DNA from 2 places in the Pseudomonas sp. FG36 genome. Region 2 is predicted to be linked to the other one. Evidence: predicted binding sites of a transcription regulator. Region 2 holds the regulator's gene; the other holds the start of a gene.
What was found. Region 2 encodes FliA, which starts transcription of late flagellar genes. Its sites were predicted from a motif close to CTAAAGTTTNNNNNNNNNNNGCCGNTAA; they were not measured.
Positions count from the first base shown of each region.

Region 1: a site for FliA is predicted at 9,239-9,266, ahead of ACODS9_RS12065 (flagellar protein MotY). Genes of this name have one in related genera too.

Region 1 is NZ_JBMDJQ010000012.1:123,615-135,047, reverse strand. It holds gene metG (methionine--tRNA ligase) at 1-1,582, shown strand, start outside; gene ACODS9_RS12110 (Rnf-Nqr domain containing protein) at 1,684-2,232, shown strand; gene ACODS9_RS12105 (RnfABCDGE type electron transport complex subunit D) at 2,311-3,282, shown strand; gene ACODS9_RS12100 (RnfABCDGE type electron transport complex subunit G) at 3,279-3,890, shown strand; gene ACODS9_RS12095 (Rnf-Nqr domain containing protein) at 3,887-4,411, shown strand; gene nth (endonuclease III) at 4,416-5,054, shown strand; gene ACODS9_RS12085 (PA3496 family putative envelope integrity protein) at 5,159-5,335, shown strand; gene ACODS9_RS12080 (response regulator transcription factor) at 5,381-6,007, opposite strand; gene ACODS9_RS12075 (hypothetical protein) at 6,379-6,840, shown strand; gene ACODS9_RS12070 (argininosuccinate synthase) at 6,885-8,102, opposite strand; gene ACODS9_RS12065 (flagellar protein MotY) at 8,231-9,202, opposite strand; gene pyrC (dihydroorotase) at 9,333-10,379, shown strand; gene rnt (ribonuclease T) at 10,439-11,050, shown strand; gene ACODS9_RS12050 (peroxiredoxin) at 11,120-11,433, opposite strand, start outside.
Region 2 is NZ_JBMDJQ010000014.1:95,378-106,810, reverse strand. It holds gene ACODS9_RS13435 (chemotaxis protein CheA) at 1-828, opposite strand, end outside; gene ACODS9_RS13430 (protein phosphatase CheZ) at 841-1,629, opposite strand; gene ACODS9_RS13425 (chemotaxis response regulator CheY) at 1,649-2,023, opposite strand; gene fliA (RNA polymerase sigma factor FliA) at 2,128-2,868, opposite strand; gene fleN (flagellar synthesis regulator FleN) at 2,865-3,698, opposite strand; gene flhF (flagellar biosynthesis GTPase FlhF) at 3,813-5,126, opposite strand; gene flhA (flagellar biosynthesis protein FlhA) at 5,138-7,267, opposite strand; gene ACODS9_RS13400 (hypothetical protein) at 7,503-9,413, opposite strand; partial or broken gene ACODS9_RS13395 (IS5/IS1182 family transposase) at 9,669-9,839, shown strand; gene ACODS9_RS13390 (hypothetical protein) at 9,883-11,433, opposite strand, start outside.

The DNA.
Region 1 (11,433 bases), on a different contig from region 2:
CGGCGACAACTGCGAAAAATGCGGCGCCACCTACGCCCCGACCGAGCTGAAGAACCCCAAGTCGGCGATCTCCGGCGCCACCCCGGTGCTGCGTGACTCCCAGCACTTCTTCTTCAAGCTGCCCGACTTCCAGGCCATGCTGCAACAGTGGACCCGCAGCGGCACCCTGCAGGACGCCGTGGCCAACAAGCTCGCCGAGTGGCTGGACTCTGGCCTTCAGGAATGGGACATCTCCCGCGACGCCCCGTACTTCGGTTTCGAGATCCCGGGCGAGCCTGGCAAGTACTTCTACGTCTGGCTGGACGCGCCGATCGGCTACATGGCCAGCTTCAAGAACCTCTGCGCGCGCCGACCGGAACTGGACTTCGACGCGTTCTGGAAAGAAGACTCCACGGCCGAGCTGTATCACTTCATCGGCAAGGACATCGTCAACTTCCACGCCCTGTTCTGGCCAGCCATGCTCGAAGGCGCGGGCCTGCGCAAGCCGACCGCGGTCAACGTGCACGGCTACCTGACCGTCAACGGCGCGAAGATGTCCAAGTCTCGCGGCACCTTCATCAAGGCGCGCACCTACCTCGACCACCTGCAGCCGGAGTACCTGCGCTACTACTATGCCGCCAAACTGGGCCGCGGCGTCGATGACCTCGACCTGAACCTCGAGGACTTCGTGCAGAAGGTCAACTCCGACCTGGTCGGCAAGGTGGTCAACATCGCCAGCCGCTGCGCCGGTTTCATCCACAAGGGCAATGACGGCGTGATGGTCGCCGGTGACGCCGCACCAGAGCTGACCGAAGCTTTCCTCGCGGCCGCCCCGTCGATTGCCGAGGCCTATGAAGCCCGTGATTTCGGTCGCGCCATGCGCGAGATCATGGCCCTGGCCGACCGTGCCAACGCCTGGATCGCCGACAAGGCCCCGTGGTCGCTGGCCAAGCAAGAAGGCAAGCAGGACGAGGTGCAGGCCATCTGTGCCCAGGGCGTCAACCTGTTCCGCCAGTTGGTGATCTACCTCAAGCCGGTCCTGCCGGTGCTGGCCGCCGACGCCGAGGCCTTCCTCAATGTCGCGCCGCTGACCTGGAACGACCACCAATCTCGCATGGAAAACCACCAGCTCAACCCGTTCAAGGCGCTGATGAGCCGCATCGAACCGGCCAAGGTCGAAGCCATGATCGCCGCCAGCAAGGAAGACCTGCTGGCCGCCGAGGCCAAGACCGCCCCGGCGGGCAATGGCGAGCTGGCCAAGGATCCGCTGTCGGCCGAGATCGAGTTCGACACCTTCGCCGCAGTCGACCTGCGCGTGGCGCTGATCGTCAAGGCCGAAGCCGTGCCGGGTGCCGACAAGCTGCTGCAATTGACCCTGGACATCGGTGACGAGCGTCGCAATGTGTTCTCGGGTATCAAGTCGGCCTACCCGGATCCGTCCCAGCTGGAAGGCCGCCTGACCATGATGGTGGCCAACCTCAAGCCACGGAAGATGCGCTTCGGCGTTTCCGAGGGCATGGTCATGGCAGCCGGCCCGGGCGGCGAGGAAATCTACCTGCTCAGCCCTGACAGCGGTGCCAAGCCAGGCCAGCGCATCAAGTAACCGCCTCAAGTAACTACCATGCCCCGGCCACCTGGCCGGGGCATTTGCATCTGCCGCCCGCTGCCGGATAATGGCGCCATCCTCCCGCCGTCGGCATCTCCATGAGTGACTACGTTCTGGTCCTGGTCAGCGCCGCGCTGGTCAATCACCTGCTCCTGCAGGTAGAGCCGGTCGAGCGTGCGCGCCTGCATGCCCTGGGCCTGTGCAGCGCACTGCTGATACTCGTGGCACTGCCAGTCGGCACCTGGCTGTACCAGCAACTGCTCGTGCCTCTGCAATTGCAGGACCTGCAGCTGTTGATCTTCCTGCCGTTGCTGACGGCATTGGCTTGGGCGCTGCCGAACCTGCTTCAGCGCCTGCGCCCAGACTGGCCTACACAAGGCCTGCCGGGTCTGCTGAGCGCAAATGTCGTGGTGCTAGGCTTGCTGGTGCAGCTGTCCGATGACGACATGTACGGCTGGCGCCTGCTGGCGTGGCCACTTGTTGCCGCTTTGGGCTTCTGGCTCGCGCTGATGCTTTATGCGGACCTGGACATGCGCAGCCGCCAAGCCGAGGTACCCACGGCATTACGCGGCCTGCCTATCCAACTGATCGGTGCCGGGGTGATGGCCATGGCATTTTCGGGACTCAACGGACTGTTCGCCCAATGAACCTGACTCTACACATCGGCGTCTTGCTGCCGGCCCCGCAAAACGCCGCCCGGCGCTACCTCGAGGCACTACAGACCCATGCCGCTACCTGATCCGCGCCTGCGCAGCGCCATGCAACTGGTGCTGCTGGCCTGCACCCCTGGGCTGCTGGCGCTGTTCTGGCTGCATGGCTGGGGCGTGCTGATCAACCTGCTACTGAGCAGTTGCGCGGCGCTGGCCACCGAGGCCTTGCTGCTGAGCTGGCGCAAGCTGCCGGTGGCCTCGGCCCTGGGCGATGGCAGCGCGCTGGTCACCGCCGTCCTGCTGGCCGCGGCCCTGCCCATCCAGGCACCCTGGTGGTTGCCGGCAATTGCAGCCTGTGTCGCCATTGGCCTGGGCAAACAGGCCTTCGGGGGCGTGGGACGCAACCTGTTCAACCCGGCCATGGTGGGCTATGTGTTCGTACTGCTGAGCTTCCCCCTGCAGATGAACCACTGGCCCGGCCAAGCACCCGGATTGCTGGACAGCCTGAACCTGAGCCTGGGTACCGGAGATCGCATCGATGCCTGGGCCAGCCCCACGGTGCTCGACGTACTGCGCCACAACCGCAGCCTGACCATCGACGAGCTGTTTGCCAGCCATTCGGCCTTCGGCCACCTCGGAGGGCGCGCCAGCGAATGGGTCAACCTCGCCTTCCTGCTCGGTGGGTTGTTCCTGATGCAACGCAAGGTCTTCGGCTGGCATGCACCCGTCGGCCTGCTCGGCGCCTTGTTCCTGTTCAGCCTGCTGGGTTGGAATGGCTCCGGCTCCGACTCCAATGGCTCACCATTGCTGCATTTGCTGTCGGGCTCGACCATGCTGGCCGCGTTTTTCATCGCTACCGAGCCAGTATCAGGTTGCAGGCAGCCGTTGGCTCGTCTGCTGTTCGGTGCCGGCGCCGGCTTGCTGATCTACCTGATCCGCACATGGGGCAGCTTCGCCGACGGCACGGCATTCGCGATCCTGCTGATGAACCTTGCCGCACCGTCCCTGGATCGCTGGGCGGAACGCCGCCAGCAGGCCTGCCCATGAATGTCCGCTGGCGCAGCGCCGCATGCCTTCTGCTGCTGGCATTGTTGGCCGTTGCCACGACGCTGGCCTGGCAACGCTTCACGGCCGAACCGATTGCACAGGCTTCGCGCCAGTGGCAGGAACGGCAGTGGCTGGCGGTGCTGCCGCCGGGCAGCTTCGACAACCGGCCCTTGCAGACCCCCTTGGCCCTGGCAGATACCAACCTGCGCCATAGCCGCCTGCTCGCCGGTTACCGTGCCACGCTGGCGGGCAGCCCTACCGCCATCCTGTTGCATAACAGGTTCCAGGGCTATGGCGGCGCCATCGAAATGGTCATCGCCATCGACACCCAGGGCCGCCTGGTGGGCATGCGTGTACTCGAGCAACAGGAAAGCCCAGGCCTGGGCGACCAACTGGCAGACCCGGCGCGTCACTGGCTCGACCAGTTCATCGGCCGGGCACAGCAAGGTACACCCGAGCAGGCCTGGGCGATCAAGCGTGACCAGGGCGCGTTCGATCAACTGGCCGGGGCGACGGTAACTTCTCGGGCAGTCATTGAGGCGATCCAGGATGCGCTGCGCTACTTCGACGATCACCGCCAAGGACTGCTCGGCGAGGCGCGCCCATGAGCAGGTTCTGGTTAGTGATGATCAGCCTGGCACCGTTGCTCGGCGCGACCCGGACCATTGTCCAGGCTATCGCCATCAGCCTTTGCGCTTGCCTGCTGACAGGCCTGCATCAGGCGCTGATGGCACCACTGCGTCGCCACCTTGCCCAGGGCGCCAGCCCGTGGGCGAGCGCTTTATTGGCCGCCACCTTGGTAGCCTGCCTGTACCTGGGGCTGCGGGCATGGGCCCTGCCCCTGGCCGAGGAACTTGCCCTCTACCCCCTGTTGCTGGCGCTGCCCTGCCTGGCCTGCGAACAGTTGCTGCCACAGACTCACCGCTACCGCCAACTGTGCCGCGGCCTGGGTGGACTCTTGGTGGCCAGCCTTGCCCTAGGTATCTGTCGACAAGTGCTCGCCGACGATCTCGGCCTGCACATTGCCACGCTCGCCCCCGGCGCCTTGATACTGCTCGGCCTGCTGCTGGGGTTGTACAATCACCTGCGCCCATCGACCACCTCACCACGCCGTCAAGGAAGCCGTTGACCCCATGAATGCCGCCAAACGCCTGGAGATTTTTCGCAGGCTGCATGAAGACAACCCCGAACCCAAGACAGAACTGGCCTACTCCACCCCCTTCGAACTGCTGATCGCGGTGATCCTCTCGGCCCAGGCGACGGACGTCGGCGTCAACAAGGCCACCGCGCGCCTGTTCCCGGTCGCCAACACGCCGCAGGCCATCCACGCCCTGGGCGTCGAAGGCCTGAGCGAGTACATCAAGACCATCGGGCTGTACAACAGCAAGGCCAGGAATGTCATCGAGACCTGTCGCCTGCTGGTCGAACTGCACGGTGGTGAAGTCCCGCAGAGCCGCGAAGCGCTGGAAGCCCTGCCCGGCGTTGGCCGCAAGACCGCCAACGTAGTGCTCAATACCGCCTTTCGCCAACTTGCCATGGCCGTCGATACGCATATCTTCCGGGTCAGCAACCGCACGGGTATAGCGCCGGGCAAGACCGTTCTGGAAGTCGAAAAGAAACTGCTCAAGTTCGTGCCAAAGGACTATCTGCTCGATGCCCACCACTGGCTGATCCTGCATGGCCGCTATGTCTGCCAGGCCCGAAAACCCCGCTGTGGGAGCTGCCGAATCGAGGACCTGTGCGAATACAAGCTCAAGACCTCGGACGATTGAAGCAATAGCTGACAACAGCACAAGGCGATTGAAAAAATCTTTTTTACCCGCTCTGCGATTCCCGTTATAAGGACGGCCAATGGCCCTTTGGCTTGGAGTAACGCATGAGCACCGATAAAGAAGACCTGGCGAACGACGACGACTTCCAAAGTACGGACGACGACGTGGAGCCGCAGGCCGAACCGGCCAAGACCAACCTGAGCAAGCGCCGCACCATCGACAACATGCTCGAGGAGCGACGCCTGCAGAAGCAACTGGCCGACTTCGACTACGATCTGTAGCGCAGACATGCAAAAGCCTCCTGAACGGAGGCTTTTCAATAGGGTTCAGGCCAGCCCATGGCGCTGGGCGAGTTCGATCAGGTCCACCAACGAGCGGGCATTCAACTTGAGGAGCAGGCGAGTCTTGTAGGTACTGACCGTCTTGTTGCTGAGGAACATGCTGTCGGCGATCTCCTTGTTGCTCTTGCCCCGTGCCAGTTGCTGCAGCACCATCATCTCCCGGCCGGAAAGCCGCTCGACCATCTCCATTTCCGTGGCGCCTCCCGTGCCCGAGCGCCCCTTGTGCAATGCCTGATTGGGGAAATAGCTGTAGCCGGACAGCACGGCCTTGATGGCACTGAGCAGCTCGGTCAACTCCTGTTGCTTGCAGACATAACCTGCCGCCCCCGCTTGCATGCAGCGCATCGAGAAGTGCCCAGGGGCCTGGGAAGTCAGTACCAGTACCTTGCTCGCCGGGCTCGCCAGCGTCATCCGCGCAATCACTTCAAGCCCATCCAGTTTGGGGATCCCGATATCCAGAATGACAATATCCGGCAGATATTCCCGCGTCAGTTGCAGGGCATCCACACCATTGTCACTCTCCGCCACCACTTCGTAGCCATGCCGCTCCATCAGCATGCGTACGGCCAGGCGAATGACCGGGTGATCATCCACGATCAGCACTTTATTCATGCGATTCCCATTGATACGTTATTTTTAGTTCGATAGACCACCACACCCGAGCATAACGATTATTTATGCAGCGGTTTCCCTGGTAAATTCACCGAAAGAAGCGGCCTACAATTAATGGAGATTCTTCCTACGCACTGCCACTTTCACAAAATGTAATAGATGTAGGTTCGTCGCAACGAATCAGAAAGTAACAGCCGGCATAATTGGATCCAAGTGTCATTGAGTCACACTCCATGCAGGAAAATTCGACTGTACATACTGGATAAAGGCAGGCGTTAGAGCTACGACGTGGCCAGAGAGGGAAACAAGGCACGCTTAATACGCTGGGGAAAACACGCTACAGATGGGCAAAGCATCACCAGGCCCTCAGCATGAACCGCGACCCCATCAGTCCATTGACCCTTATCGCTGTCTTTGCCGGCGTAATCGAAGCGTCTGCCCTGGCATCACTCCCGTTCCTCAGCGAAGACAGCCAGACCCTGTACACCTGGTTCCTGGTGGGCTTCCCGTTCTTCCTTACCGTACTGTTCTTTCTCACCCTGAACTTCAACACTCGCTCGCTGTTTGCACCGGACAGGGAGGCCAACAGCGCCCGCAAGCCTGTACACACATCTGCCGCAGGGAGCAAAGGCGCGATGATCATCGCCATTTCCGGAGCCGACAGTCAGAAGATCATCGAAAACCATGTACTGCGAATGATCGACCGCCCCCACGGGCGACAACGACGCTGGGTGCTATACAACCTGGATACGCGCACCTGCATCCATCTCTCAGCCGCGCCCATGCAGGATGACGAGAGCCCGTCCACCACCCAGGCAGAAACCCAGGCATGAAAAAACCCGGCCTAGGCCGGGTTTCTTCTTACGCTCGAGGCAGCTTACAGCAGCGAACGGCCTTTGTTGGCCGCGATACGCATACGCAATGCATTGAGCTTGATGAAGCCTGCGGCATCGGCCTGGTTGTAAGCCCCGCCGTCTTCCTCGAAGGTCGCGATGTTGGCATCGAACAGCGAATCGTCCGACTTGCGGCCCACGACAGTGACATTGCCCTTGTACAGCTTCAGGCGGACAACGCCATTCACGTTGAGCTGCGAGGCATCGATCATCTGCTGCAGCATCAGACGCTCCGGGCTCCACCAGTAGCCGGTGTAGATCAGGCTGGCGTACTTGGGCATCAGCTCATCCTTCAGGTGAGCGACTTCGCGGTCCAGGGTGATCGACTCGATGGCGCGGTGAGCCTTGAGCATGATGGTACCGCCCGGGGTCTCGTAGCAACCGCGCGACTTCATGCCGACATAGCGGTTCTCGACGATGTCCAGGCGACCGATGCCGTTGGCGCCGCCAATGCGGTTGAGGTCGGCCAGCACGGTGGCCGGGGTCTTCTCGACGCCGTCGATGGCGACGATGTCACCGTTGCGGTAGGTCAGCTCGATGTAGGTGGCCTGGTCCGGGGCGTTCTCCGGGGAGACGCTCCATTTCCACATGTCTTCCTCGTGCTCGGTCCAGGTATCTTCCAGGACACCGCCTTCGTAGGAGATGTGCAGCAGGTTGGCGTCCATCGAATACGGCGACTTCTTCTTGCCGTGACGCTCGATCGGGATGCCGTGCTTCTCGGCGTAATCCATCAGCTTCTCGCGGGACAGCAGGTCCCACTCACGCCATGGCGCGATGACCTTGACGCCAGGCTTGAGCGCGTAGGCGCCCAGCTCGAAACGTACCTGGTCGTTGCCCTTGCCGGTGGCACCGTGGGAAATGGCGTCGGCGCCGGTTTCGTTGGCGATCTCGATCAGGCGCTTGGCGATCAGCGGGCGGGCGATGGAAGTACCCAGCAGGTACTCGCCTTCGTAGACGGTGTTGGCGCGGAACATCGGGAAGACGAAATCACGCACGAACTCTTCGCGCAGGTCATCGATGTAGATTTCTTTCACGCCCATCGCCTGGGCCTTGGCGCGGGCCGGCTCGACCTCCTCGCCCTGGCCGAGGTCAGCGGTGAAGGTCACCACTTCACAGTTGTAGGTGTCCTGCAGCCACTTGAGAATCACCGAAGTATCAAGGCCGCCGGAATACGCCAATACGACCTTTTTTACGTCCGCCATGCCATCACTCCACGGGGTTGTACGGAAAGCCGATGATTCTACCGGCCTTGCCGAAAAATTTACAATGGGGCGACAGCTTGTGACGACAAAGCGACAGGAATTGTCGAGAGCGCGACCCGCTGTCGCACTCAGGATTTCGCTGGAGCGGGCTGGGCGGAAGCGGCCGCAGGCGTCGCGGGCGCAGGTGCGGTAGCCGCGGGCGCCGGGGCCGCCGGTGGCGCCGGTTTCTCCAGCGGTTTCTCGACCGGTGTCACGCGCTCGAGCTGGATGTTCACCCGGCGGTTGCGCGCCCGGTTGGCGGCAGAGTTGTTCTTGGCCAGCGGATAGCGTTCGCCGTGGAAGCGCACGGTGATCTGCTCTTCCGGCACGCCATGGGCCTTGAGGTAGTCGGCCACCGCCAACGCCCGTCGGCGCGAGGTGTCGCGGTTGGTCAGGCGGTTGCCGCTGTTGTCGGAGTGGCCGTTGAGCTCGATGTGATTGACCGTCGGATCGGCCTTCAAATAGTCCAGCAGCACATCCAGGCGCGCACGCGCCGAGCTGTCCAGTTCGATCCCGCCTCCGGGGAAACCAACCTGGGTCTGGCGGATCTGGTCATAGTTCATCGGCAGCAGCTTGGCGGCGCACAGCTGGTAGTCGCTGTAGGCCTTGGCGAAGCTGACTGGCATCACCTGCACTTGCATCGGCCGGCCACCCTCGCCCCGATAGTTGCGCACCACCGTGCTGCGGCCATCGAGCAGGCCATTGATCAGGCGGCTGGCCTGGCCTTGACTGGAGGTGAACAACACACCAGTGCGGGCCATGTGCACCGCACCGAGGTTGATATCGCCCCGCCCTGGCTGCCAGGGGGCTGCGGCGGCCAGCAAGGTGGCTGACCCTGCGCCGAGGACGTTGCTGTCGGAGCGCAGCTGGAAGGTCGGTTGTTCGCCGGCACGGCGCACGAACTCGCCGCTGCCGAAACCGTCGATCGGCTGGATCAGGCGACATTCGAACTGGTCACCCTCGACTTTCCAGGCGACGTTCTCCACGCGGGTCTGGAAGGTCATGGCCCCGGCCGGCAGGCTGGCGACAAGGGTGAACAGGGCTAGGTAACGCTGGCGCACGGTCGGCTCCACTGATTCTGACGGCTTACCTGAATGCTATCGGACGCCTGTCGGAAAACTTGATAGCCGTGCTCGAACAGGGGTTTTCCGGTAGCATTGGCTTCTGAGTTCGACCCGCCTGGAATCTCCAATGTCCGATCGCCTGACCCTCCTGCGCCCCGACGACTGGCACATCCATCTGCGCGATGGTGCCGTCCTGCCTCACACCGTCGGTGACGTGGCGCGTACCTTCGCCCGCGCCATCATCATGCCCAACCTGGTTCCGCCGGTGCGCAACGCCGTCGAGGCCGATGCCTACCGCGCCCGCATCCTTGCCGCACGCCCCGCCGGCAGCCGTTTCGAGCCACTGATGGTGCTGTATCTTACCGACCGCACCAGCCCGGAAGACATCCGCGCCGCCAAGGCCAGCGGGATCGTGTACGCCGCCAAGCTGTACCCGGCCGGCGCCACCACCAACTCCGATTCGGGCGTGACCAGCATCGACAACATCTTCCCGGCAATCGAGGCACTGGCCGAAACCGGCATGCCCCTGCTGGTGCACGGTGAGGTCACGCGCAGTGAAATCGACGTGTTCGACCGCGAGAAGCGTTTCATCGACGAGCACATGCGCCGCCTGGTCGAGCGTTTCCCGACCCTGAAAGTGGTGTTCGAGCACATCACCACCAGCGACGCCGCGCAGTTCGTCACCGAGGCGCCGGCCAACGTCGGTGCCACCATCACTGCCCAGCACCTGCTGTACAACCGCAACCACATGCTGGTTGGCGGTATCCGCCCGCATTTCTATTGCCTGCCGATCCTCAAGCGCAACACCCACCAGGTAGCGTTGCTGGATGCCGCGACCAGCGGCAACCCGAAATTCTTCCTCGGTACCGACTCGGCGCCTCACGCCAAGCATGCCAAGGAAGCCGCCTGCGGCTGCGCCGGCTGCTATACCGCCTACGCCGCCATCGAGTTGTATGCCGAGGCGTTCGAGCAGCGCAACGCACTGGACAAGCTCGAAGGCTTCGCCAGCAAGCATGGCCCTGATTTCTACGGCCTGCCGCGCAATACCGACACCATCACCCTGGTGCGTGAGCAATGGACAGCGCCGGACAGCCTGCCCTTCGGTGACACCACCGTCATTCCCCTGCGCGCTGGTGAAACACTGCGCTGGCGCCTGCAGGAGGACCACGCGTGAGCGAAGATCTTTACGAAGACGACCAGGACAGCCAGGTCAGCAGTGGCTCGCGCCATCCCATGGCCGAGCGTTTCCGCGGCTACCTGCCTGTGGTGGTGGATGTCGAGACCGGTGGTTTCAACAGCGCCACCGACGCGCTGCTGGAGATTGCCGCCGTCACCATCGGCATGGATGAAAAGGGCTTCCTGTTCCCCGAGCACACCTACTTCCATCGGGTCGAACCGTTCGAAGGGGCCAATATCGAGGCCGCCGCGCTGGAGTTCACCGGCATCAAGCTCGATCACCCGCTGCGCATGGCGGTGAGCGAGGAAAGTGCACTGACCGATATTTTCCGCGGCGTGCGCAAGGCGCTGAAGGCCAATGGCTGCAAGCGGGCGATCCTGGTGGGGCATAACAGCAGCTTCGACCTGGGTTTCCTCAACGCTGCCGTTGCGCGCAACGATATCAAGCGCAACCCGTTCCACCCGTTCTCCAGCTTCGACACCGCCACCCTCGCTGGCCTCGCCTACGGCCAGACAGTGCTGGCCCGAGCCTGCCAGAGCGCGGACATCGACTTCGACGGCCGTGAAGCGCATTCGGCACGTTACGACACCGAGAAGACTGCCGAGCTGTTCTGCGGCATCGTCAATCGCTGGAAAGAGATGGGCGGCTGGCGCGATTTCAACGACTGATCGCACGCTTGCAGCTTGAAGCATAAAAAAACCGGCCACCAGGGCCGGTTTTTTTATGCGCTTGGCAAATTACAGCTTGCCAGCGTTCTCGCTCAGGTAAGCCGCGACGCCTTCCGGCGAAGCGTTCATGCCCTTGTCGCCTTTCTTCCAGTTGGCCGGGCAGACTTCGCCGTGCTCTTCGTGGAATTGCAGGGCGTCGACCAGGCGCAGCAGCTCGTCCATGTTGCGGCCCAGCGGCAGGTCGTTGACGATCTGCGAGCGGACAACACCGTTGGTGTCGATCAGGAAGGCGCCACGGAAGGCCACGCCGCCTTCGGACTCGACGTCGTAGGCCTTGCAGATTTCGTGGGTCATGTCGGCTGCCAGGGTGTACTTGACCTGGC
Region 2 (11,433 bases):
CGCCTCGAATTCGTGTTCGGTGATGCTCTCGTCAGTCGCCGCTGGTGCCGCGCTGGCTGCAGGCGCAGCAACGCCAGGCAATGCGTCGACGGCGAAGGTGCCCTTGCCGTGCAACTGATCGAGCAGCGACTCGAACTCGTCGTCGGTGATCTCATCACTGGCAGGGGCAGCGGCCGCTGGCTCACTGGCAGCGGTATCGGGCGAAAACTGGCCTTTGCCGTGCAGCTGGTCGAGCAACGACTCGAATTCGGCGTCGGTAATCTCGTCACCACCCGCGCTGACCTGTTCACCCTGCAGTTGCTCGTGAACCTCGGCTTCGGCCTTGACTGCATCGAGCGAGTCGAGCAGTTGCTCGAACTCGGTGTCGGTGATGTCGGGCTCGGCAGCCGGCGCTTCGGCGACAACGGCCACCTCTACCGGTGCCGGCTCTTCGGCGCCAGCGGGCTCGGCCAGGCGCGACAGCGCCGCCAGCAGCTCGCGGGTGGCCGGCGTGACGTCGGTGCGCTCACGTACCTGGCCGAACATGCTGTTGACCGTGTCGAGTGCTTCGAGCACCACGTCCATCAGCTCCGCGTCGACCCGGCGCTCACCTTTGCGCAGGATGTCGAACACGTTCTCGGCAATGTGGCAGCACTCCACCAACTCATTGAGCTGAAGGAAGCCGGCGCCCCCTTTTACAGTGTGGAAACCGCGGAAAATCGCGTTGAGCAGATCCGCATCATCAGGCCGGCTTTCCAGCTCGACCAATTGCTCGGACAGTTGCTCGAGGATTTCGCCGGCTTCTACCAGGAAATCCTGAAGGATTTCTTCATCGGCGCCGAAGCTCATTAAACGTGCTCCTTAAAAACCCAGGCTGGACAACAGATCGTCGACATCGTCCTGGCTGGACACGACGTCTTCACGCTTATCGGCATGAATCTGCGGACCTTCACCCCGAGTCGGATGTTTTTCTTGATCTTTTTCAGCACGCAACTGCTGGTGGTCATGTTCGATACCGGCAAAGCGGTCGACCTGGCTTGCCATCAGCACGAGCTTGAGCAGATTGCTTTCGACTTCGGTGACCAGCGTGGTCACCCGTTTGATCACCTGGCCGGTGAGATCCTGATAATCCTGGGCCAGGACGATATCGTTGATATGGCCTGCGACCTTCTGATTACCTTCGGCGCTGTGCGTCAGGAAACTGTCCACACGCTTGACCAGCTCACGGAACTCCGGCGCCGCCACCTCGCGGCGCATGAAGCGCTGCCAGTCGGCGGACAGGCTCTGGGCCTCGGTAGCAAGGTCGTTGAGCACCGGGGTGCACGCCTCCGCCAGGTCCATGGTGCGGTTGGCCGCACCTTCGGTGAGGCGGACCACGTAGGAGAGGCGCTCGGCGGCATCGGTAATCTGCGACACTTCCTCGGCCTGCGGCATGGCCGGGTCGATCTGGAAGTTGACGATTGCACTGTGCAGTTCGCGGGTGAGCTTGCCGACTTCCTGATACAGCCCGCGGTCGCGGGTCTGGTTCAGTTGGTGGATCAGCTGCACCGCCTCACCGAACCGGCCGCGCTCGAGGCTCTCGACCAGCTCCTGGGCATGCTTCTTCAGGGTTGATTCGAACTCACCCAAAGAGTTGTTGGTTGACTCCATTGCGCCCCCCAGACGTGACTCAGCCGTTGACGCGTTCGAAGATCTTTTCGATCTTTTCTTTCAGCGCCAGGGCGGTGAAAGGCTTGACCACATAGCCGTTCACGCCGGCCTGGGCAGCTTCGATGATCTGCTCGCGCTTGGCTTCCGCGGTGACCATCAGTACCGGCAGGTGCTTGAGGCGCTCGTCGGCGCGAACGGCGCGCAGCAGGTCGATACCGGTCATGCCCGGCATGTTCCAGTCGGTCACCAGGAAATCAAAATGCTCGCTGGTGAGCATCGGCAGTGCCGTGTTGCCGTCATCAGCTTCCTTGACGTTGGTGAACCCCAGGTCACGCAACAGGTTCTTGATGATCCGCCGCATCGTCGAAAAGTCGTCAACGATGAGGATTTTCATGTCTTTGTTCAATTAGACCTCCAAGCAGTCTTTAACGCGCTCGGCGCCGAGCGCGCGCTCAATCAATTCGGCACTACAAAAAAACGACTGCACTGAACCCGGGTTCAACGTGCCCGCCACTCCCCAAGGCGGCTGCGCAAACGCGCGGCGCACTGGCTGTGCAACTGGCTGACACGCGATTCGCTGACCCCCAGCACCTCACCGATTTCCTTGAGGTTCAGCTCTTCGTCGTAGTACAGCGCCAGGACCAGGCGCTCGCGCTCCGGCAGGTTGGCGATCGCATCGGCCAGCGCAGCCTGGAAGCGCTCGTCTTCCAGGTCACGCGCTGGCTCCAGCTGGCCGCTGGCACCGTCCTCGTGCAGCCCTTCATGTTCGCCGTCCTGCAGCAGGTCGTCGAAACTGAACAGGCGGCTGCCCAAGGTGTCATTCAAAATCCCGTAGTAATCATCGAGACTCAATTGGAGTTCGGCAGCAACCTCGTGATCTTTAGCGTCGCGGCCAGTCTTTGCTTCGACACAGCGGATCGCGTCACTGACCATGCGCGTGTTGCGGTGCACCGAGCGTGGCGCCCAATCCCCCTTGCGCACCTCGTCGAGCATGGCGCCGCGAATACGGATACCGGCGTAGGTTTCGAAACTGGCACCCTTGCTGGCATCGTATTTGTTGGCCACTTCCAGCAAGCCGATCATCCCGGCCTGGATCAGATCCTCGACCTGGACGTTGGCCGGCAGGCGTGCCAGCAGGTGGTAGGCGATACGCTTGACCAACGGCGCGTAGCGCTCGATCAGCTCGTACTGCGCATCCTTGGCGGCCTTGCTGTACATCTTGAAACCGCTCGCGTTCATAGCACCGGCCCTGCACTGGTGGGCTGCACCAGGCGCTCGACAAAGAATTCCAGGTGCCCGCGCGGGTTGGCAGGCAGCGGCCAGCTGTCGACCTTCTGCGCGATGGCCTTGAACGCCAGCGCACACTTGGACCGAGGGAAGGCCTCATAGACCGCCCGCTGCTTCTGCACGGCCTTGCGCACGCATTCGTCGTAAGGCACGGCACCGACGTATTGTAGGGCGACGTCGAGGAAGCGGTCCGTGACCTTGGTCAACTTGGCGAAAAGGTTGCGGCCTTCCTGCGGGCTCTGGGCCATGTTGGCCAGCACACGGAATCGATTCATCCCGTAATCGCGGTTGAGCAGCTTGATCAGCGCGTAGGCGTCGGTGATCGAGGTCGGCTCGTCGCACACCACCAGCAGCACTTCCTGGGCGGCGCGGACGAAGCTGACCACCGAGTCACCGATACCCGCAGCCGTGTCGATCACCAGCACATCGAGGTTGTCGCCGATATCGCTGAAGGCCTGGATCAGGCCGGCGTGTTGCGCGGGCGCCAGGTGCACCATGCTCTGCGTGCCAGAGGCCGCCGGAACGATGCGCACACCACCCGGGCCTTGCAACAGCACATCGCGCAGCTCGCAGCGGCCTTCGATCACATCGGCGAGGGTGCGCTTGGGCGTGAGCCCCAGCAGAACGTCGACATTGGCCAGGCCCAGGTCGGCGTCCAGCAACATCACCCGGCGGCCGAGCTCGGCCAGCGCCAGGGACAGGTTCACTGAAACGTTAGTCTTGCCGACGCCACCTTTGCCACCGGTCACGGCGATCACCTGTACGGGATGCATGCTACCCATGTCTGTTCTTTACCTTGTCTCGCTTGGACCCAGGCCACATGAGGGGCTGAACATTCAAGGCCACGGTCCGGCCGGGCAACCCCATGATGTAGGTACTTTGCACAGTATTCACCCTCAACCCGCGCGCTTGCCAGGGCTGTGGTACAGATCAGCGAACATGTCGGCCATGGCCTCGTCGCTGGGCTCTTCCTGCAATTGCACACTGACGGCGCGGCTTACCAACTGGTGCTTGCGCGGTAGCTGCAGGTCGTCGGGAATGCGCGGCCCATCGGTCAGATAGGCCACCGGCAATTCATGACTGATGGCCAGGCTCAGCACTTCGCCGAGGCAGGCCGTTTCGTCGAGTTTGGTCAGGATGCACCCGGCCAGGCCGCAGCGCTTGTAGCTGTGGTAGGCGGCGGTGAGCACCTGCTTCTGGCTGGTGGTCGCCAGCACCAGGTAATTCTTCGCGGCGATGCCGCGCCCGGCCAGGGTCTCGAGCTGCATGCGCAGCGCCGGGTCGCTGGCCTGCAGGCCGGCGGTGTCGATCAGCACCACGCGTTTGCGCAGCAGCGGCTCCAGGGCCTGGGCCAGCGACTCGCCCGGGTCGACGTAGGTGACCGGCACATTGAGGATGCGGCCCAGCGTCTTGAGCTGTTCCTGGGCGCCGATGCGGAAGCTGTCCATGCTCACCAGCGCCAGGTTGTTCGCGCCGTACTTGAGCACGTAGCGCGCGGCCAGCTTGGCCAGCGTGGTGGTCTTGCCCATGCCGGCGGGGCCGACCATGGCGATCACCCCGCCCTCCTCGATCGGTTCGATCTCGGGCACGTCGATCATCCGCGCCAGATGCGCCAGGACCATGCGCCAGGCATGGCGTGGTTCTTCGATGCCGGCGGTGAGGTCGAGCAGCTCGCGGGCCAGGCCACCGGAAAGGCCGAGGCGCTGCAGCCGGCGCCAGAGGTTGGCCTGTTGCGGCTTGCTGCCTTGCAGCTGGCTCCAGGCGAGCGAACCGAGCTGGACTTCGAGCAGCTCGCGCAAGCCGGTCAGCTCGAAACGCATGGCATCGAACAGGCGTGGATCAACCGGTGCCGACGCCGGCGCGGCAACCGCCGCGGGCTCATCGACATGCTGCTCGATCAGCGGCTCCGAGGCGGTCAGCGGCTGCCCGGCGAACAATTGCCGGTTGCCGCCTTCGACGGCATCGCCACGCCCGGTCAGTTCGGCCTGGGCGGTAACGATGCGCGACTGGGTCTTGCGCAGCTCGTCTTCGAGCTCTGCGTTGGGCACGCGCGGGGCCAGGGCGGACAGCTTGTAGTCCAGCGCAGCCGTCAGCTCGACACCGCCGGCAATGCGCCGGTTGCCAATGATGGCGGCATCGGAGCCGAGCTCATCACGGACCAGCTTCATGGCCTGACGCATATCGGCGGCAAAAAAACGCTTAACTTGCATAACCCACTACCTCAGCCGTTGGGGCCCACGGTGGCAACGATGGTGACTTGCTTGTTGTCAGGTATTTCCTGATACGCCAAAACATGCAAATTCGGTACAGCCAGGCGACCGAAGCGCGACAGCATGGCGCGGATCGGGCCGGCTACCAGAAGGATGGCCGGCTGGCCCTGCATTTCCTGGCGCTGGGCTGCCTCGATCAACGAACGCTGAAGCTTTTCGGCCATGCTCGGCTCAAGAAGAACACCATCTTCCTGACCCTGCCCGGCCCTTTGCAGACTATTGAGCAAGATCTGTTCCAACCTTGGCTCCAAGGTGATCACAGGCAGCTCGGACTCAACGCCGACAATGCTTTGCACGATGGCGCGGGACAATCCGACGCGCACCAGCGCCACCAGCGCGGCGGTATCTTGACTCTTCGCCGCGTTGTTGGCGATGGCTTCGGCAATGCTGCGGATGTCACGCACCGGCACCTGTTCGGCAAGCAGCGCCTGCAGGACCTTGAGCAGGCCCGACAAGGAAATGACACCCGGCACCACCTCTTCGGCCAGTTTCGGCGAGACCTTGGCCAGCACCTGCAGCAGTTGCACCACCTCCTCGTGCCCGATCAGCTCGTGGCAGTGCTTCTGCAGGATCTGGTTGAGGTGGGTGGCGACCACGGTGCTGGCGTCGACCACGGTGTAGCCCAGCGACTGCGCCTGAGCGCGCTGGCCGACATCGATCCACACCGCCTCCAGACCAAACGCCGGATCTCGCGAGGCGATGCCGTTGAGAGCACCGAACACCTGACCCGGGTTGATCGCCAGCTCCCGGTCGGGGTAGATCTCGGCCTCGGCCAGGATCACGCCCATCAGCGTCAGGCGATAGGCGCTGGGCTGCAGGTCGAGGTTGTCGCGAATGTGCACGGTGGGCATGAGGAAGCCCAGGTCCTGGGAAAGCTTCTTGCGCACGCCCTTGATCCGCGCCAGCAACTGGCCGCCCTGGTTGCGGTCAACCAGCGGAATCAGGCGGTAGCCGACTTCCAGGCCGATCATGTCGATGGGGGTGACGTCGTCCCAACCCAGCTCCTTGGTTTCGATGGCGCGTTGCGGCGATGGCAGCAGGTCCTGCTGACGCTGGGCCTCCTGCTGGGCGACGATCTTGGTCTTCTGCTGCTTCTTCCACACCAGGTAGGCGCCACCGGCGGCCAGGGCGCCGAGGCTGAGGAAGGCGACGTGCGGCATGCCCGGCACCAGCCCCATGACGATCATCAGCCCGGCAGAGACCGCCAGGGCCTTGGGCGAATCGAACATCTGCCGATTGATCAGCTTGCCCATGTCCTCGGAACCCGAGGCACGAGTGACCATGATCGCGGCGGCGGTGGACAGCAACAGCGATGGCAACTGCGCCACCAAACCGTCACCGATGGTCAACAGGGCGTAGACCTTGCCGGCGTCGGCGAAGGTCATGTCATGCTGCAACATGCCGATGAGCATGCCGCCGATGAGGTTGATGAACAGGATCAGCAGGCCGGCGATGGCGTCACCGCGGACGAACTTGCTGGCACCGTCCATGGAGCCGTAGAACTCGGCCTCCTGGGCGACCTCGGCACGGCGCGCCTTGGCCTGAACCTGATCGATCAGACCGGCGTTGAGGTCAGCGTCGATGGCCATCTGCTTGCCGGGCATGGCGTCGAGGGTGAAGCGCGCGCTCACCTCGGAGATACGCCCGGCGCCCTTGGTGACCACCACGAAGTTGATGATCATGAGGATGGCGAACACCACCGCGCCGACGACGTAGTTGCCGCCGATCACCACCTCACCGAAGGCCTGGATCACCTTACCCGCGGCGCCGTGGCCTTCCTGACCGTGGAGCATGACCACACGAGTGGAGGCAACGTTGAGCGCCAGGCGCAGCAGCGTCGCCACCAGCAGAATCGTCGGGAACGCGGCGAAATCCAGCGGACGCAAGGCGTAGACGCAGACCAGCAGGACCACGATCGACAGGGCGATGTTGAAGGTGAAGAACACGTCGAGCAGGAACGGCGGGATCGGCAACATCATCATTGCCAGCATCACCAGCAGGAGCAGCGGCACGCCGAGGTTGCCCCGGCCGAGACCGGCCAGGTTGTTACGGGCGCTGCTGATTAACTGAGTGCGATCCACCGCGATTCCTCTTCAAGCAAAACTTTGACGCCCAAGGGGCGCTTGGGCGTGGCTCTGCAAGAAGCCTTCCAACTTTGTCCGCCCAGGCGCAGAATGCGCCAAGGCGGACAGCTGTCAGGACCGGCGGAATCGACAGGTCTTCCTTCAACGGCTCGGCCGCATGCCATTGCCAGCGCGACACTGACGCATCTGGAATACACAGGACAGCAATCAACCAAACTTTCTATGTCGCTGATCAGTATAGTTGCAGCACGTTCATATCACCGGCTGTGCGCATGCGCCAAGAGGCAGAGTTACCCCATTCGTCGTAAGAATCAAAGGAAAAATGAATTTCATCCTTTTCGCCCTCTACCCACTTTCTATCCACCTTTATCCGCCCAAAGCCTATCTGATACCCCGTGAAATCCATAGTCTGATAAATGCGATCCTTATACGCATTCACTCTCTTATTGACCCCGCCTGCGTAAATCCAATTTGTTATGTTCCCCCCAGCATAATCCCAACCCAACGAGGCTTTTGTGAGAACAACAAAAGCCAACCTATGGCCCGTGTCCGACTTCAATCGCAAGTCATAGAGATCAAGATCCCTGACCCCATTTGCAATGCCTTCAGATATATCATGACGCCTGAGCTCGAAGTCTTCGCTGGTATAAGAATAGTTTCGAGACATCGCGTAGACAGTGGCAGAGTTATTGGACCGCCCCCTTGATGTCACGCCCTCACCCGCAGGCAACGAAGCATCCCGAGTATCATAAACCTTACCGCCGATGATCAATTTTGCCGCAACACGTGAACCCGGGGAAGCAGTGGACACTTTGATATAAAAAGTGACAACCGAAGCGCCCGGCTCTTTTGGCAGTGTGTCTGAGGGCGTGGGTTGGTATGGGTAGAACTCAAAATGTATGTCGACAGCACTCCGACTTTGACTGACCGTAAAGTACTCGGACAGCGATTCGCCGGTGTCGTAGTCCACCAGCGTTACAGCATCCAATACCTTCCGAGGAATCGGCACACCCCTCCCTTCACTATCTTCCGCTTTTAGCAAGACCTTTATATAGGTTTGCTGGAGACTATTTCCATAAAGCAGGCAACTGTCATTATCGAATATTGAACCACGGCCCGCCACCTTGAAAAAAGTGATGTTACTAATTTCCGCTGGCAATCGATGCTTGATCTGGAGATTCACGCGCTCTTCGGCTGATTCGAAATCAATCGCTAGACGGTGCACTGCGCCATACCGATCATACGCATCAATCTCCAGCGGCCGCCCCTGAGGAACATTTCCCTCTGCGCGGGAATCACCACGGACTCCTTGAGCAACGACAACGATCTGATGATCGTTGGGTGTCAAAACATGCTTGACAAGACGCTCCGCCAATTCAGTACCAGGTTCGATCACAGGATCGTAAGCAATGGCTGCCGACTGCGGAAATGCGACACCGACGACAGTTGCCAGATGCTGATTGGGTTGACCGTTCCCCCAGCGGATGAGGTTGCACCCCGTTACTGCTGACGAGGCAAAGTCGGCATGCGAAAAATCAACGTACTTTGGGCGCAAGGCATATTCGAAAACGAAACGGTCAAGCCTGTACCATGTAGGGTTGAACAGGCGATCACCCACTCGCATTCTTTTCTGCCAATGGTAATCCTCTGGAAAGCGGTAGCAGGGAGAGGGTTCGGCCAGCAACTTGTGCTCCAACTCAGCTGTCTGCACCCGGACCCCTGGCGCCTGGTCAATGGTGCCGCGCAACGTTAACGCGTCCCCCGGGGCAGCACTGCAGTGCACGTAAAATCTCTTCAATTTACCACTACTCGTTTCGCACGGCAGTTCAACGGGGACTGCCATATCGAAAGCCGACGGATAATAGTCATAGCGGTTGTCGTGATCGGATTGGTAGCACCACCCCAGGCTATCGACAACGCCTGGCAGCGCTACCCATTCCTCGTTAGCGTTCAAATACGCCAGGCCAAGCGAGTCATACTGCGCATCGGTTACTGTCTGACCATCAGCGGGTATGATCAGCACCGTCACTTCTATCTGCTGGCGCCCGTTGTTATAGACGCGGTCACTGCGGGAAGTCAGAAAAATACTGAATTGGTCCAACCAAGGTGATGATTCAGTTGCCGTAACGTTTTCAGAAGGCATGTCCGTCTCTCCTTGATAGATAATCGATGAGCGGACAGCTTAAGTTGCTGCTTAAGGGTAATTCTACTGTCAAAAATGCTAGTTGTACGGTCGCAAAATATAGGAGCAGGATACGCCACCCGGGCGGCACCCGATCTCCCAAGCGCAGAATACATCAAGGCGGACAGCTGTCACTCATCTCACCGCAGGTCCGATGGAATCGGCAGGTCTTCCTTAAGCGGCTCCGGCCATTTGCCCTTGCCGGCGCGACACTAGCAGTTCCAGGTACGCGAGGAAGCCTCTATTACCGTGTACGTGCCGCCAAACCGAACCTCGAACCCAGGCGGAGAGGCATTATTCGAGCGCAAGGACTTTACCTACGACGCTGAACAGGATCGGTACCAGTGCCCGGCAGGTCAGTGGTTGACGCAGTACAAAAACAAACGCCCCGCAAGTCGGGGCGTTTGGCGTAGGGCCTGTCAGTGTGCCTTCACACAGTCTGAATCATCCCAAATTTCCATGTAGCTAATGGGTCCAGTTGCAGCACGTTCATATCACCGGCTGTGCGCATGCGCGGATTGGCAGGATTACCCCATTCATCGTAAGCATTAAGGTAAAAATAAATATCTTCATTAGTTTCGCCTTCTATCCACTTTCTATATACCTTAATTCGTCCAAAGCCTAGCTGGAACCCCGAAAAAACCATAGCCTGAGAAATGCCATCCTTACTCGCAGTCACGCTCTGATTGGCCCCACCTATGTAAATCCAATTTGTTATGTTTCCCCCAGCATAGTCCCAACCCATAGAGGCATTTGTGCCGCCAACAAAAGCCAACCTATGGCCCGTACTCGGCTTTAATCGCAAGTCATAGCGATCAAGATCTCTGACACCTTCTGCGATATCACGATACTCATCATACCTCGTGAGCACGAAGTCTTGGTCGGTATAACGGTAGTCTTGAGACTTCGCGTCGAGAGTGGCAGAATTATTGGACCGCCCCCCTGATGTCATGCCCTCACCCGCAGGTAACGAAGCAGCACGAGTATCATAAACCTTACCGCCGATGGTCAATGTTGCCGCAACACGTGAACGATGGAAAAAAAGCACGGACGCTCTGATATAAAAAGTGACAACCGAAGCGTCTGGCTCTTCTGGCAGCGTGTCTGAGGGCGTGGGTTGGTGTGGATAGAACTCAAAATGCATGTCTAAAGCACTCCGGCTTTGACTGTATGCAAAGTGATGGGACAGCGGTTCGCCGGAGTAGTAGTCTACCAGCCTTACAGTGTCCAGTACCTCCCGAGGGATCGGCACACTACGCCCCTCGCTGTCTTCCGCTTTCAACATGACCTTTATGTAGGTTTGCTGGAGACGATTCCCATAAAAGAGGCACCTGTCATTATCGTTTTTTGAGCCACGGCCCGCCACCTTGAAAAAAGTGATGTTACTAATTTCCGCTGGCAATCGATGCTTGATCTGGAGATTCACGCGCTCTTCGGCTGATTCGAAATCAATCGCTAGACGGTGCACTGCGCCATATCGATCATACGCATCAATCTCCAGCGGCTGCCCCTGAGGAACATTGCCCCCTGCGCGGGAATCACTACGGACTCCTTGAGCAACAACAACAATCTGATTATCGTTGGGTGTCAAAACATGTTTGACAAGACGCTCGGCCAATTCAGTACCAGGCTCGATTACAGGATCGTAAGCAATGGCTGCCGACTGCGGAAATGCGACACTGACGACAGTTGCCATATGCTGATTGGGTTGACCGTCTCCCCAGCGGATCAGGTTGTGCCCCGCTGCTGCTGACGAGGCAAAGCCGGCATGCGAAAAATCAACGTGCTTTGGACGCAAGGCATATTCGAAAACGAAACGGTCAAGTCTGTACCATCCAGGGTTGAACAGGCGATCACCCACTCGCATTCTTTTCTGCCAATGGTAATCCTCTGGAAAGCTGTAGCGGGGAGAGGGTTCGGCCAGCAACTTGTGTTCCAAACTTTCATCTGTCCGCACCCGGACCCCTGGCGCCTGGTCAAT